4 regions of the Megasphaera massiliensis genome follow, and region 1 is predicted to be linked to each of the others. Evidence: riboswitches for the same ligand, from Rfam matches in the RefSeq annotation. Region 1 holds a riboswitch; each other region holds the start of a gene.

What was found. A riboswitch is a leader RNA that binds a small molecule or an ion and turns the genes downstream of it on or off. The one in region 1 is predicted to bind S-adenosylmethionine.
Region 2: it holds a riboswitch for S-adenosylmethionine, as region 1 does, so the genes downstream of both, cysK (cysteine synthase A) here and UCI88_RS06800 (MetQ/NlpA family ABC transporter substrate-binding protein) in region 1, are expected to answer to the same signal.
Region 3: it holds a riboswitch for S-adenosylmethionine, as region 1 does, so the genes downstream of both, UCI88_RS10120 (branched-chain amino acid transport system II carrier protein) here and UCI88_RS06800 (MetQ/NlpA family ABC transporter substrate-binding protein) in region 1, are expected to answer to the same signal.
Region 4: it holds a riboswitch for S-adenosylmethionine, as region 1 does, so the genes downstream of both, UCI88_RS10575 (MetQ/NlpA family ABC transporter substrate-binding protein) here and UCI88_RS06800 (MetQ/NlpA family ABC transporter substrate-binding protein) in region 1, are expected to answer to the same signal.

The regions. Positions count from the first base shown of each region.
Region 1 is NZ_JAXIXE010000035.1:41,436-45,198, reverse strand. Features, by position in the region: gene UCI88_RS06810 (energy-coupling factor transporter transmembrane component T family protein) at 1-468, opposite strand, end outside; gene UCI88_RS06805 (energy-coupling factor ABC transporter ATP-binding protein) at 471-1,283, opposite strand; T-box leader at 1,334-1,588, opposite strand; SAM riboswitch class I at 1,779-1,873, shown strand; gene UCI88_RS06800 (MetQ/NlpA family ABC transporter substrate-binding protein) at 1,973-2,803, shown strand; gene metF (methylenetetrahydrofolate reductase [NAD(P)H]) at 2,906-3,760, shown strand.
Region 2 is NZ_JAXIXE010000036.1:161,093-164,855, reverse strand. Features, by position in the region: gene cysT (sulfate ABC transporter permease subunit CysT) at 1-362, opposite strand, end outside; gene UCI88_RS07605 (sulfate ABC transporter substrate-binding protein) at 375-1,412, opposite strand; gene cysK (cysteine synthase A) at 1,445-2,383, opposite strand; SAM riboswitch class I at 2,461-2,559, opposite strand; gene UCI88_RS07595 (GNAT family N-acetyltransferase) at 2,806-3,291, opposite strand; gene UCI88_RS07590 (hypothetical protein) at 3,664-3,763, opposite strand, start outside.
Region 3 is NZ_JAXIXE010000045.1:60,835-64,597, forward strand. Features, by position in the region: gene UCI88_RS10115 (aldehyde dehydrogenase family protein) at 1-746, opposite strand, end outside; gene UCI88_RS10120 (branched-chain amino acid transport system II carrier protein) at 858-2,174, opposite strand; SAM riboswitch class I at 2,260-2,358, opposite strand; gene nth (endonuclease III) at 2,432-3,079, opposite strand; gene larE (ATP-dependent sacrificial sulfur transferase LarE) at 3,081-3,763, opposite strand, start outside.
Region 4 is NZ_JAXIXE010000048.1:12,083-15,845, reverse strand. Features, by position in the region: gene UCI88_RS10580 (3'-5' exonuclease) at 1-495, opposite strand, end outside; gene UCI88_RS10575 (MetQ/NlpA family ABC transporter substrate-binding protein) at 629-1,453, opposite strand; SAM riboswitch class I at 1,539-1,638, opposite strand; gene UCI88_RS10570 (MFS transporter) at 1,916-3,055, shown strand; gene UCI88_RS10565 (FAD-binding oxidoreductase) at 3,130-3,763, opposite strand, start outside.

The DNA of each region.
Region 1 (3,763 bases):
TTTCTTAAAAACATTGCCCTTCGTCGAAAGGCCCCGGCAGGCCTGGGCTTCCTGAACGGCCTGACTTTCGGCGATGAAGTCCGGCACGAAGCGCAGGGCCGCCGTAAACATGAAGGCGTATTCATAAGGGATCTTAATCTGCTTGACCAAGGCTGCCGTCAAATCCTGGAGGCGCGTCGTCGTCAGCAAGATGATGAAAACGATGGTCATGGCCAGCATGCGAAGGCCCGTGACGTAAGCCGATTCCATCGATCCGCCGCCTAGGAGCTGTACGACCGCCAAGAAGACGGCGAAAATGATCAGGCTGAATACGGCCTTGACATTGCGGGATAAGCTGCCGCACATGCCTAATAGAATGAGTTCAAGGACGACCAAACCGACTAAAGGAAGGGGCGTATGCATGACCAGAGCCCAAAAAGAAAAGGCAAAGGTACCGATTAATTTCGTAACGGGAACAAATTTTTTCATCATCATTTCGTACCTCCTATTCTTTCCAGCATGGCTGCCGTAAACTCTTTCATCGATTTACAATAAGGAAAATCCGGTGCCGCCATAGACAAGGCGACGGCGTCGGGCCGGCTCAGGCCCAAGTCATATAGATCAGGGCGTTTCGTAAACAGTTCTTCCGGCGTCCCGTCAAAGGCCTTGGTATGATTGCCGATGACGATGACCCGTTGACAGTATTCTGCAAAAATATCCATATCATGACTGATGATGAGGATGGTCATGCCCTTTTGATGAAGTTCGCTCAAAAGTTCCATGAGCTGCTCCTTATCTTCGCTGTCCTGACCGCTCGTCGGTTCATCGAGGATGAGATACTGAGTATGCATGGCAATGGCCGAGGCGATGGCAACCCGCTGTTTTTCACCGCGATTGAGGTTGGGCGGATACGATTCGGCAAGCTCCGTCAGCTGCGTCGCCTTCAAGGCTTCCTCAACAGCTTCTTGGATTTCGGACTCACTCATGCCCAGCTGCTTTGGTCCATAGGCCACTTCTTCCCGAACCGTCGGCCGAAACATCTGTCGTTCCGGCCGCTGGAATACATAACCGATAAAATGGCTGCGAACGGAAGCATCGTCACCGTTTATGACCTTGCCGTTATATACGATTTCACCGGAAACGGGCTTTTCAAGACCCATGAGCAGGCGGGTCACCGTCGTTTTCCCGCAGCCGTTGCGGCCGCCGAGGCCGATGAACTCACCTTCACCGATTTGCACATTTACACCTTCCAATACGGGAACACCGCTACCGTAATTGAAACTGACATCCTTCATTTCCAGCATCTTTCTCTCCCCTTCTCTTTGAAGACAATAAAAAAACCTTTCCATCCCTATAAAGGGACGAAAGGTTCAGATTCTTCCGCGGTACCACCCAAATTGACTCAGTAAGTCCAGCTCTACATGTACGGCCTCACGGCGATACACGTTTCTTTGATAGCGGTGGAAATACACCGTCGCACCCTACTGGTCACCGTTCAGGCCGCATCTCCCGAATCCATTCTATCCGCCGGTCTGCGCCGAACTTCCACTGCCATCGGCTCGCTGTAGCTGCCACAATCGGATATACTCGTTTCGTTCATCGACAACATTTATGATTTGCTTTAGATTATATAATGGCAATGGACTCTTGTCAAGATAGAAGAACCTCAAAACAGGTTCCTCGTTTAAAATATAATTTTTTCGCACCGTATCATTTCAAATTGACACTGATTATCGAGTATTTTCATATTGACAAATTGCCCATTCATGGTAAACTATTACACAAGACAATTGAAACGACATTTATCCAGAGCGGCGGAGGGACTGGCCCTATGAAGCCCGGCAACCGATAACACGGTGCTAATTCCTGCGGAAACTATTCCGAGAGATAAAGAACCAAGACCAAGCCTCTTTCTCTTTCGGGAAGAGGCTTTTTTCATGGATAATGGCGAAGCAAAAAGGTCTGACTATTCTATTAACAGGAGGTATAACTCATGAAAAACTTCAAAAAACTTTCCGTTCTCGCCGCTGCGGCCCTGATGGCCGTTGCATTCTTAGCCGCCGGCTGCGGCAGTGATTCCCAGACGACGGCTTCGTCCGACAAGAATGTCACCGTCACCGTCGGCGCAACCCCCGTTCCCCACGCGGAAATCCTCAACGAAATCAAACCGCTCTTGGCCAAAGAAGGGGTCGACCTCAAGGTCGTCGAATTCACGGACTACGTCAAACCGAACCTGGCTTTGAATGATAAGGAACTGGATGCCAACTTCTTCCAGCACACGCCGTACCTCGATAAATTCAACAGCGAACACGGTACCAAATTAAAAGCCATCGCCAAGATCCATGTCGAACCCATGGGCATTTACTCCCGCAAAATTAAAGATCTGAAAGATCTCGCTAACGGTGCAAAAGTCGCCATCCCTAACGACCCGACCAACGGCGGCCGCGCCCTCCTCATCCTTCAGAGCGCCGGTCTCATCACACTTAAAGACGGCGGCAACATCACCTCCACCGTCCAGGATGTCGTAAAGAACGATAAAAACCTCCAGTTCGTCGAACTCGAAGCTGCTCAGATTCCCCGCTCCATCGACGACGTCGACATCGCCCTCATCAACACCAACTTCGCTATGGAAGCCGGCCTCAATCCTTTGAAGGACGCCCTCTTCCTGGAACCGAAGGATTCGCCTTACGCTAACGTCGTCGTCGTCCGTGACGGCGACGAAAACCGTCCGGAAATCCAGAAGCTCGTCAAAGCCCTCCAGTCTCCGGAAGTCAAGAAATTCATCGAAGACAAGTACCAAGGCGCTATCTTACCGAGTTTCTAATAGACAGGCAACAAAATCTTCAATATAATAAAGATATAGAAAAGAGGCTGCCTCTATGGGGCAGCCCTTTATCTTCTTATGATCTGAGGGGGAAATTAATGTATGCATACTCATGAGCTTTTTGCAAAAAAGACGGTCTTTTCATTCGAAGTTTTCCCGCCAAAGCGAGATACGCCCATCGAAACCGTCTACCCGACGCTCGATGAACTGAGCAAGATCCATCCGGACTTCATCAGCGTGACCTGTGGAGCCGGCGGCAACGGCGGCAACCGCACGACGGAAGTCGCAACATATATAAAAAACCTGGGCTGTGAAACAGTAGCCCACATGCCCTGCATCTATCTGACCGAAGAAGATGCACTTAAAACATTGCAGGAGCTGAAGGCTCGAGGCATCGAAAACATCCTGGCCCTTCGCGGCGACGAAACGCCGGGAAGAGAACGAACGCACCGCTTCGAACACGCCAGCGACCTCATCGCCTTTATTAAAGAAAAGGCTCCGGAGTTCAACATCATCGGTGCCTGCTATCCCGAAGGCCATGCTGAGGCCAAGACCGTCGCCGCCGACATCCGCAACTTAAAGACCAAGGTCGATGCCGGGGCCAGCGAACTGATTTCTCAGATGTTTTTTGACAATGCCGTATTTTACCGCTTCCTAGAACGCTGTGAAATCGCCGGCATCAAGGTTCCCATCGAAGCCGGCATCATGCCGGTCACCAATAAGCGCCAAATCGAAAACATGATTGCCATGTGCGGCGCTACCCTGCCCATCAAATTCCAGCGGGCCATTGCCAAATACGGCGATAAACCGGACGCCATGTACGATATCGGCATCACCTATGCCATCGACCAAATCGCCGACCTTCTGGCCAACGGCGTCGACGGTATCCACGTCTACACCATGAATAATCCGGACATCGCCAAACGGATCTCCGATGCCGTCAAAAACCTCTTGTAAGAT
Region 2 (3,763 bases), on a different contig from region 1:
GAAAGAGTAATGCCGGCAACGGCCGTCGGCAAGGCAAAAGGCAGTTCGATGACACCGTTTAAGAGGGTCTTGCCGCGAAATTCATAGCGGACGAGGACCCAGGCCAGGATGAAACCGAAGATGGAGTTGATCAGGGCCGCCAAGAAAGAACTTCCAAGGGTCGTGATAAAAGCATTGCGAATGGCACTGTTGGTGATGAGCTTGGCGTAGTCATTGGCCGTCAGCTGAAAGGCGTGGCCTAAAATCGATATCAACGGGATTAGGATCAATAAGGACAGCATGGCCAGGGTCACGCCCAGGGTCAGGCCGAAGCCGGGAATAATTCGGTTTCGCCCGCCCGCCGGGTTTGAAAATGGATTCATCTGCATCCCTCCTTATTGACTGCCATCGACATCGGCCATGATTTTATCAAACATGGCGTCGTCGTCGAAGAATTTGACATAGGCTGCATCCCAGCCGCCGAAGTCGCTGATGCGCGTCAGCTTGACGTTAAGGTCAAATCGGTCGGCGTAGCGCCGGAGAATCTCCGGATTGGACGGCCGGAAATCATTTTTGGCGGCCAATTCCTGGCCTTCGTCAGAGTACAAATAGCGCAGGTACTCCTGAGCCGCCTGTTCATGGCCCTTGCGCCGAGCCAGGCGGTCGACGACGGCCACACTGGGCTGTGCTAATATGCTGACACTGGGTACGACGACTTCATAGCTGCCGGGATATTCGCGCATCGTATAGAGCGCTTCGTTCTCCCAGGCGATGAGGACGTCCCCCTGCCCGTTTTCGACAAAGGTCGTCGTCGAGCCCCGGGCGCCGGCGTCCATGACGGTGACATGGCGGTAGAGGTCGGTCATGAAGGCCCGGGTCTTGATTTCATTCCCCCCGAAATGATCAAGGCCCCAGCTCCAAGCGGCCAAAAAGTTCCAACAGGCACCGCCGCTGCTCTTGGGATCGGGCGTAATGACACTGACGCCGGATTTCGTCAAATCGTTCCAGTCGCGTATCCCCTTAGGATTCCCCTTGCGAACCAGAAAGACGATGGTCGACGTGTACGGTGCCGAGTCATCGGGAAGTTCCTGTTCCCAACCGGCATCGATGAGGCCGGCCCGTTCCAGGCGTTCGATGTCATACGACAGGGCCAGGGTCACGACATCAGCCCGACTGCCTTCGATGACCGATCGGGCCTGGCTGCCCGAACCGCCGTGAGACTGGACGATGCGGATATCCTTCCCGGTCTGCTCTTTATAATGCTTTTGAAAGGCTTCATTATATTCTTTATATAATTCACGTGTTGGATCATACGAGACGTTGGTCAAGGTAAGCGTGTCCTCATCAGTCCCACGACCGCAGCCGGCCAAGAGACCGGCCGCCGTGAGGACTGCCGTGACAGTCAGTACCGCTATGATTTTTTTATGTTTCATATCTTTTCCCCCTCGATACCGACTGCAGGCCCTTACAGGCCTTCTTCAAATAAAGATGTAGATAAATAGCGCTCGCCGCCGTCCGGCAAGAGGACGACGATAGTCTTGCCCTCATTTTCCGGCCGCTTGGCGACGGTTAGGGCCGCCTGTAAGGAGGCACCTGACGAGATGCCGACCAAGAGGCCGTCGGTCTTGGCCACTTCCCGAGCCCGTTCATAAGCATCCTCATTCGATACGTCGATCACATCATCTACGAGTGACATATCGAGGACGCTGGGAATGAAGCCGGCGCCAATCCCCTGAATGGCGTGGGGCCCGGGCTTTCCGCCGCGAAGGACGGCCGAGTCTTTCGGCTCGACAGCGACGATTTGTACCTCCCGGTCATGGCTTTTTAACCCCTCAGCCGTGCCGGTAATGGTACCGCCAGTGCCGACGGACGAAATGAAGATATCGACATTACCGTCCGTATCGCGCCAGATTTCTTCGGCCGTCGTCGTCCGGTGGATGGCCGGATTGGCCGGATTGTCGAACTGCTGCGGAATGAAGGCGTTGCCGTAAGACTTTCGCAGTTCTTCAGCCTTGCCGATACTGCCGCGCATCCCCTCGATGCCCGGTGTCAGCACGACTTCTGCACCCAAAGCCTTGACGATTTTCTGCCTTTCCAGGCTCATCGTATCAGGCATGGTCAAGATGAGGTGCAAACCTTTCACGGCCGCGGCCATGGCAAGACCGATGCCGGTGTTGCCGCTCGTCGGTTCGATGATGACCGTATCCTGATTGATCTTCCCGGCTTGTATCCCGGCGTCGATCATGGCCACGGCCACTCGATCCTTGACGCTGCCCAAGGGATTGAAGTATTCAAGCTTGGCCAGGACCCGGCCTTTGATGCCGTGTACCGCCTGCCAGCGGGTCAGCTCCAAGAGCGGCGTATGACCGACGAGGTCGGTCACGTATTTTGCTACATGCTCCATAAGATCCCTCCATGTTGCCAAAAGAAAAGCGCCACCTGTGATAAGCAGATGGCGCAAGAAATAAACGTATGCCCATGACTTCATCTGCCAGGTAAAATCCTGCTGGAATTGGCACCTTACCTACGTAGGTTGCCGCAGCGTCAAAGGGCCAGTCCCTCGGCTGCTCTGGATGAATAGGTTCGTATTGTATTGTCCTATGATAGATAGCTGTACAATACGATTATATCGTACAACACATGATGGTCAAATTTTTTAAGTACCCCATAATGACATACCTCATTCTTATACAATGTATACAACAACGATTCGCTTGAAACGTTACTGGAATTGTACACTTTGTAAGGCGTCTTGTCAAGGCATTTTATGAAAAAAATGAAGAAAAAAGTTAAAATTACGTATAAAGAAGCCTTCATCCGCCTTCATTAAAAAGTAAGGCGCATTTGATACCAAACGGCGCCACCGTGTTCCGAGGTGCTGAGTCCCTCGTTTTTAAAGCCGAATTTAGCATAATAATGCAGGAGTTTTTCCTTACAGGTCAGGACCAGTCCCTGGCGGCCTTCTTTGCGGGCGTCGTCGATAGCTTTCGTGAGAAGTAATGCGGCATAACCGTGCTTCCGATAACTTGGCAATGTATTGACGCCGAAAATCATCTGCCAAGCACCCTTTTCGTCGTGGAGAGAGGCATCCCCATAGAGGTCGTCCGTCAAATCGCGTTGATCCGTAACCATGCCGTCGACGAAAGAAATAAGAGTCCCATCGTCGCCAAAGAGCAGCCAAAAATGACGGCCAAAGTAGGAAATACGGCCGCGCAGGCGTTCTTCCGATGCCGCCTCGGCTGCCGGAAAACAAGCCGCTTCTACGGCGGTGACAGCCTTAAGGTCGTCGAGAGTTGCCGTTCTGATATTCATGCCATCGCTCCTTCCATCACGGCCCTCCTGCCTCTTACAGTCGGACACAGTGAACGTATATTTCAAATATTATATCGTAAATGCCGAGAAAAAGCTACAGGAAAACGTCTGGAGAAAGTCCGTAAATGAACGTCCCGAAAGTTCCAGACCGTCATATCGCTCTTTTTCAACAGCAGCAGCCGGTCGGCATCGAATAAATACCCCTGTAACTCCGGCCCCTTCCGGGAATCGAAGCATCCCTCCGAACCATTCGAACGGCTGTGATTTTCACCGGAAAAGGCCTGTCACAGCGGCAGATACAGAAAAGGACTTGTATGAAGTTTTTACCTCACACAAGTCCTTTTCAAAAGGCTTTATGTCGCCCTTTATGCTTCAGTGTTCGCTTACACCGGCACGGCTTTCTTCCCTGGCTGCGTGATCGGCAGCCATGCGGCGGAGCCGTTTATTTCGCCGTACTTCGGCTTTCCGGTTG
Region 3 (3,763 bases), on a different contig from region 1:
GATTTGCCGCCCAATTCCATGCTGATGCGCTTCATAGAAGCCAAGGCCCGCTGGGAGACCTTGATACCGGCTTTGGTCGAACCCGTAAAGGATATCATGGCGATATTGGGGTCGTCGCAGATAGCGTTGCCGATTTCACCGCTGCGGCCGGGGATGAAGTTGAAGACGCCCTTCGGGAAGCCGGCCCGATCAAAGGCTTCGGCCAAATAATAAGCCGTTACCGGCGTAGACTGGCTGGGCTTTAAGACGACCGTAGCACCGACTAAAATAGCCGGGATGACTTTCTGGATAACCTGGCCCAAAGGATAGTTCCACGGCGTGATGCAGCCGATGACCCCTAAGGGACGGCGGTAGACGACGGACTGGGGCAGTTTTTCGACTAAGGGCAGGTCCGGGGCCAAGTCGATATAAGACTGGGTCCGTACGAACTGGTAGGCGATGTGATTGGTCTTAACGAAGGAAACGGGGATGCCCAATTCCTTGACGGTGGCATCGACCATCTGCGGTTCAAACTGAATGAGCTCTTTAAGCAATTTTCTCATAAAATCAATTCGTTCTTCCATCGGCCTTGCCGCCCACGCAGGAAAGGCCTTGGCTGCAGCAGCTGAGGCCGCGGCGACATCCTGTTCACCGGCAGCGGCAACGGTCGTGAAAACTTCCTTCGTCGCCGGATTTTCAACGTCGATGTATTGGCCGGATAAGGGAGCTACCCACTGGCCATCGATATACAATTTTTTAAAGTCCATGAAAAAAACCTCCTTTGCGCTGATTTATGCTACCATTATAGATAGAAATTCTCCATTGTGCAACAAAAAAGGCATCGTACTCTGAAAAATTTAAGTACAATGCCTTTACCATTATTTTGCCTCGACTTCCAAGGCCTCCGATTCCGACGCGAAATGCCCCAGAACAGACCCGCCGACAAGACCGACGACAAAGGGAACGATCCAGCCGAAGCCGTAGGCCGACAAGGGAACGGCAGCGACGATGGCTTTGGCAACGGCCAGGCTGCTAAGGCCCGGCAGGGATTCCAAGCAGGCGAAGACCGTGACCAAGTAGACCGAACCCTTATAGGCCCACTGATTGGGCAGCAAGGGACCGACGATGCCTAAGACCAATAAGGCCAGGCACGGCGGATAAGCGACGCCGAAGATCCAGCCGATGTAGGTGACGATGCCGTCGACACCGAGGAAGGCCGTCAGGGCCGAGAGGATCGAGCAGGCGACGGCCGCCTGTTTATAACTGACACGGCTGCCGGAAGTCGTGCTGGTAAATTCCGCAACGGCAGCGATCTGACCGATGGCTGTCGTCAGGCAGGCCAAGACGACGGCGATGCCCATGGGAATCATGACCCAGGTGCCGATGCGGTGGATGATGGCTACCAAGAGTTCAGCCCGGCCGATGGACTGGGGATAGTAGGAACTGACGCTGGCCCCCATGTAGAGCAGGCTGCCGTAGATGATGAGCAGCAGGACGAAGGAGACGACGCCGCAGTAGATGAGGACCTTATTGCGCTGGCCGACGCCCGTATAGCCCTTGCCGCGAATGGAGCTGAGGAAGACGGCAGCCATGATGAAGCTGACCAGGACGTCGCCCGTATTGTAGCCGCCGAGGAAGGCATTGACGAAGGGATTGTCTGCGGCAGGTTCCGCCGGCGTCCCCAAGGGGAAGAAAATCCCGGCAATGGCGATGGCCACCAAAATGAAGGCCAAGGCCGGCGTCAAATACTTGCCCATGCGGTCCATGACGTTATGCGGGTCGGCGACGAAGAAGTAGCAGAGCAGGAAATAAAGGACGACTAAAGGAATCATGGGCGCTGCCGGAAAATTTCCTTGTACACCGAGCTGGATGGCCGTCGCCGCCGTCCGCGGAATGGACACGAAGGTACAGACCAGCATCAAAGCCGCCAATAAAATCCGGTACGTATATTTTCCGACCTTGTCCGTAATCGTATGGACGTCGCCGTTGAGGCCGATGACGATGAGCGTAAAAATAGGCAGGAAAATCCCCGACAAGGTCAAACCGGCCAGGCCCGACAAGAAATCACTGCCGCTGTTGAGCCCCAAGTGCGGCGGAAAAATAAGATTGCCGGCCCCGAAATAGGTGGCAAAAAAAGCAAAGCCCAGGATGATGACATCCCGTTTCCGAATCGTCTGTCTGCTGGAATCATTCATAAGAAAAGTCCCCCCAACCCCATCATAAAGAATAAGTGCATCATACAAAAAAGAGGCGCTGCCCTCAAGCTGCGCCTCAATTCACATCATATCTTTCAGGAATAGCCTGTAGGAATTGGCACCTTACCATTGGCAGGTTGCCGCAGCGTCATCGGGCCCATCCCTCAGCTGCTCTGGATATTGCGGTATGAAATTTTGTATGTATTGGTAGTATTTTATAAAACTTTTCGCTGTTTGTCAATAACTTTTTAACAAAATTACTTCTTCGACGGCTTATTTTGACTTCCCGGGCATAAATCAGAGAGGAAGCATTCGTCGCATAAAGGCTTTCGGGCCTTGCAGACCCGTCGTCCGTGCCAGATGAGCCAATGATGAGCCCGGCTCCACCATTCCTTGGGAATGGCCTTCTGCAGTCCCTTTTCGACTTCAAGGGGCGTCTTGCCTTTGGCCAGCTGGAGCCGATTGGATACGCGAAAGACGTGGGTATCGACGGCGATGGCCGGAATGTCGAACAAGACACTGACCAGGACATTGGCCGTCTTGCGGCCGACGCCGGGCAGTTTCACCAATTCGTCAAAAGTCTGCGGTACTTCACCGCCATAGTCTTCACAGAGGATGGCGCAGTTGGCCAGGATATTCTTGGCCTTGCTGTGATAAAGGCCGCAGGTCCGAATCTTTTCTTCGAGGCCGTCGAGGCCGAGGGACAGCATCTTTTCTGCCGTATTATATTCCGGGAAGAGGCCGGCCGTCACGATATTGACCCGTTCGTCCGTGCACTGAGCCGACAAGATGACGGCAATCATCAGTTCAAAGGGCGAATTGTAGTGCAGGGCCGGCTTCATGATGCCGTATTGATCCTGGAAACGCTGGAGCATTTCATCTTTTACTTTCTTGGTAACAGCCATATCACTTTACTTCCTCATCGGTATCGATGACATCATTGAGACTTCCCATTTCATAGCCGCCAAGGTCGAGGGTAACGTAGGAGAACCCCGTATCCTTAATGGCCCGGACGATTTCCTGGCGATGGGCCAACACCGACGGGATCTCGTCTAAGCCCACTTCGATACGGGCTACGTCGCCGTGATAGCGGACCCGCAGCGACCCTTGAACGTAAGGAGCCACAGCGGCTTCGGCAGCATCGATCTGAGCCAGGAGATGCGGCGTCAGGCGGACGCCGTAAGGAACGCGGCTGGCCAAACAAGCGGCACTCTGCTTATTCCAGGTCTGGAGACCGAATTCCTTGGACAGGGCCCGGATATCGGCCTTGTCTAAGCCGGCTTCGATCATGGGACTGCGGACCGAATCAGACAGCTCTTTAAGGGCCTTCATGCCCGGCCGGTAATCGCCGAGATCGTCGACATTGCCGCCGTCGATGACCCACTGATAGCCTTCGGACCTAGCTAGGTTCACCAAGGCCGTGAAGCGGATCTTCTTACAGTAATAGCAGCGTTCCGGCGGATTTTCCACAAACGTCGGATCGTCGAACTCCGTCGAATTGACCAACCGGTGTTCGACGCCGATGAATTCCGCCATGGCCTTGGCATCAGCCGCTTCACTCCCCGGCAGGGTGGCCGATACGGCCGTAA
Region 4 (3,763 bases), on a different contig from region 1:
GAAGGTTTCGCCAAGGGTGCTGACCGCTTTATCAAGGGATATGACGTTGTCGAGCCCCAGAAGATTGCAGTAAATCTGTTGGAAATTCTGCCAGTGTTCGAGCATCCAGCGGACGCGTTCATCTTCTTTGGCATTGGTAATTTTGAGACGGAGTTCGCTGTCGAGCTGACGCCAGTCGTTTTCGCTCCAGGCATACATCTCGTAATCGTTGGGACAGCCTTCATTGCACCAGGTGAGAAAGTGACCGAAGGCTTCAGTGAAATGGGGCTTTCCCTTTAACATTTCCATCGTAATGCCCGTCAATTCTTGGCAAGTCTGATTCATGGCCGTCGTGTATTCCGGCATGACGTATTCTTTGTAGGCTGAGATTTCATTGCCTTCTTCGTCTATCTTGACGGCACCGATTTCGATGATTTCGCCCTTACACGTTCGGCGTGCTTCTTTTTGGTCTCGCCCGATGGGGTTCATCTCGAAGTCGACGAATACTGCTTTCATAGGTCAGGCTCCTTTCTGATTCATGATGATAATTTTTATTATACCATAATAAAAAGGCCTCGTGCAGAAGATATTATGCACGAGGCCTTGTAGTGTCTATCTTTTTTGAAGGCTGTCTTTTAGAAGCGATGGCTTAGAATGCCGGGAGAATCGTTCCTTGGAAGTGTTCGTCGATGAACTGTTTAATCGGGGCAGACTGATAAATAGCGAGGACCTTTTTGTAGGTTTCGTTGTTTTCATCGCCTTGGCGAACGACGAGTACGTTGGCATACGGCGAGTCCTTCGATTCAACGAGGAGGGAATCCTTCTGCGGGTTCAGACCGGCCGGAATGGCGTAGTTGGTGTTGACGCAGGCCAGGTCCGTGTCATCGAGAGAACGGGGAATCTGAGCGGCATCGAGTTCGACGAACTGGAGATTTTTCGGATTGGCCGTAATGTCCGTTACCGAAGCGTCTACGGAGTTGCCGTTCTTCAAGGTAATCAGGCCGGCCTGTTGGAGCAGGAGCAAGGCCCGGGCACCGTTGGTCGGGTCGTTCGGAATCGTTACCTTGGCGCCGTCGGCGACGTCTTTGAGATCTTTATATTTATGGGAATAAACGGCCATGGGCAGGATAATCGTCTTGCCGATGGAAACGAGCTTTAAGCCCTGTTTCTTGACGACGTTATCGAGGTACGGCTGGTGCTGCATGGAGTTCATATCGAGGTCTCCGTCAGCCAGGGCCTTGTTGGGCTGGACGTAGTCGTTGAATTCGACGACTTTGATGTCGAGGCCTTGTTTGGCAGCTTCTTTGGCGACTTCTTCCATGACTTCTGCATGGGGACCGGCGGTGACGCCGACTTTGATTTCTTTCTTGTCACCGGAGGCAGCGGAATCGCTGGAGGAACCGCAGCCGGCGACAGCCAGGCAGGCCGTGGCGATGAGGAGGGCTGCAAAGACTTTTTTTACCGTTATTTTCATGTAAATCATATCCTTTCTGAAAGTAAATGGAAGTTGTCGCTCAAAAAGAAAAGCCGTCATTCAGATGACGGCTCGGATTGCGATTCGTTCATCTGCCGGTAATATACCGCTGGACTTGGCACCTATCCCGATTGGGGGTTGCCGCAGCGTCATCGGGCCATTCCCTCGGCTGCTCTTGATGAAAGACAATGTGTTGTTGATGGTGTATATAGTACCATTGAGAGAATACACTGTCAAGTCCTTTTTTGCTTTTCTTGAGAATTTTTTTGTCTCATGTTATAATGAACCTACTCATCGGAGGGCTTTATACCCGTATTGTATCAGGCTGGATAAGATGTCGCAGCAGCCATTGTCCGGAGGTCCTGCAAGTCCGTATATTTGCAGGTCGACGTAAGGGCAGTCAGGTCTGTTGTGGTTTTTTATCCGGCTTTTTTTGCGCACATAGCTTCGAGGTGATAAAATATGCAGTTTGAACGGGATTTACATTGGCAGATTTATTCGGCAAAAGCCTTTTACTTTATCGGCGGTTTCGGCTTTACGACGTGGGCGTCGCTCATTCCTTTCTTGAAACGGAACCTGGCGATACCGGCCGACCACTTGGGCTTTCTCTTGCTGGGAATCGGCCTCGGGGCCTTGATCATGATGATGCTGGCCGGTACCATTGCGGCCCGTCTCGGCTGCCGTCGTTCCTTGACCATCGCCGGCTTTTGCATCGCTGCCTTTTTGAATCTCTTGTGCTACATGCCGGCCTATGGGCTGGCTGTCCTGACGGCGGTCTGCCTCGGCGCTTCTTTAGGCCTCATGGATGTCGTCGTCAATATCAATGGCATCTTTATCGAACGAAAAGTTCGTACGCGCATCATGTCGGGCTTGCAGGCCATGTGGTCTCTGGGCAATTTCATGGGCGCCGCCTTCTTTGCCTTTTTGCTCCAATTCCACCTGCCCTGGCAGGGCGTAGCCTTTGCCAGTTCGGCTGTCATCATGGCCTGCGTTTTCTTTTTCGGGCCTCACTTGCACAATGAACGCCAGGCGGCTCAGAAACGGCCGCACTTCATACGGCCTAAGGGCCAAATCGCCGTCATCGGCCTTATTTGTATGATTGCCTTTCTCGTCGAAGGCGCTATCGATGACTGGAGCGGCGTCTTCATGACCCTTGAAAAGGGCATCGATATCTCCCGGTCGGGCTTGGGGCTGACCTTGTTTACGGCTTCGTCCTTCATCACCCGCCTGGCAGGGGATACGCTGACTATGCATTGGGGGCCGCGGCGCCTTCTTGCCCTGTCCCTGCCCATTGCCTTTTTGGGATTTATCGGACTCTTGACGATCAGCGAAGGCTGGCTGCTCTTCCTGTCCTTCATTTTAATCGGTCTCGGTACGGCCAACACGGTACCTATTTTCTATTCCCTCTTGGGGCGGCAGAAAGTCATGCCTATTTCTGACGCCGTTTCGTCGGTCAGTACCATCGGCTACGCCGGCATCCTTTTGGCGCCGGCCCTCCTTGGCTTTATCGGCCGGACCTATTCGCTGTACGCGTCTTTCAGCCTGGTCACGGTCCTCTTGGTCGTCATGGCGGCCATTTCCTTAAAAATCGTAAAAGAATAATCGCTGCCGCCGGAACGATGGGGGCATAAAAAAACTACGGCCTTATGAGCAATCCCTCATAAGGCCGTAGTTTTTTATGCGTCGATGACTTTTCCCGGATTTAAGATACCCTTCGGGTCGAGGGCCCGTTTGATGGTCTTCATGATGGTCAGTTCGCCCTTGGGCGTGAACTGTTCCATGTATTTCAGCTTTTTGGCGCCGATACCGTGTTCGCCGGCCAGGCGGCCGCCGACGCTGTAGGCATAGGCGTATACTTGTTGATGGAATTCTTCGACGTTTTTGTCCCACTCTTCGTCGCTCATATCCATCTTGCAGAGGACGATGTGCAGGTTGCCGTCGCCGATGTGAGCATTGATTTTAACTTCAAAGGGATAATTTTGACCGATGTCCATGATTTTTTCGATCGTTCCGGCAATCTTATGAACCGGTACGACGACGTCGTCGGTCAGGAATACCTTGCTCTGGAGTTCGACTGAGGTCTGGCAGTTGCGGCGCATATTCCAAATGCGGTCGTCGGCTTCGAGGACGTTTACAGCCCCCGATTCTTCACAGATCGTGCAGACTTTGTCCATTTTGGTGTCCAATTCGTCTTCCTGGAAGGTTTCGACGGTGATGATGACGTAAATGCCGTCGTCGTAATGGGGCATGTCCTTGTAATGGCAGTAATCGGCACAGCCGCGGACGTACGAGTTGTCCATGTATTCGACA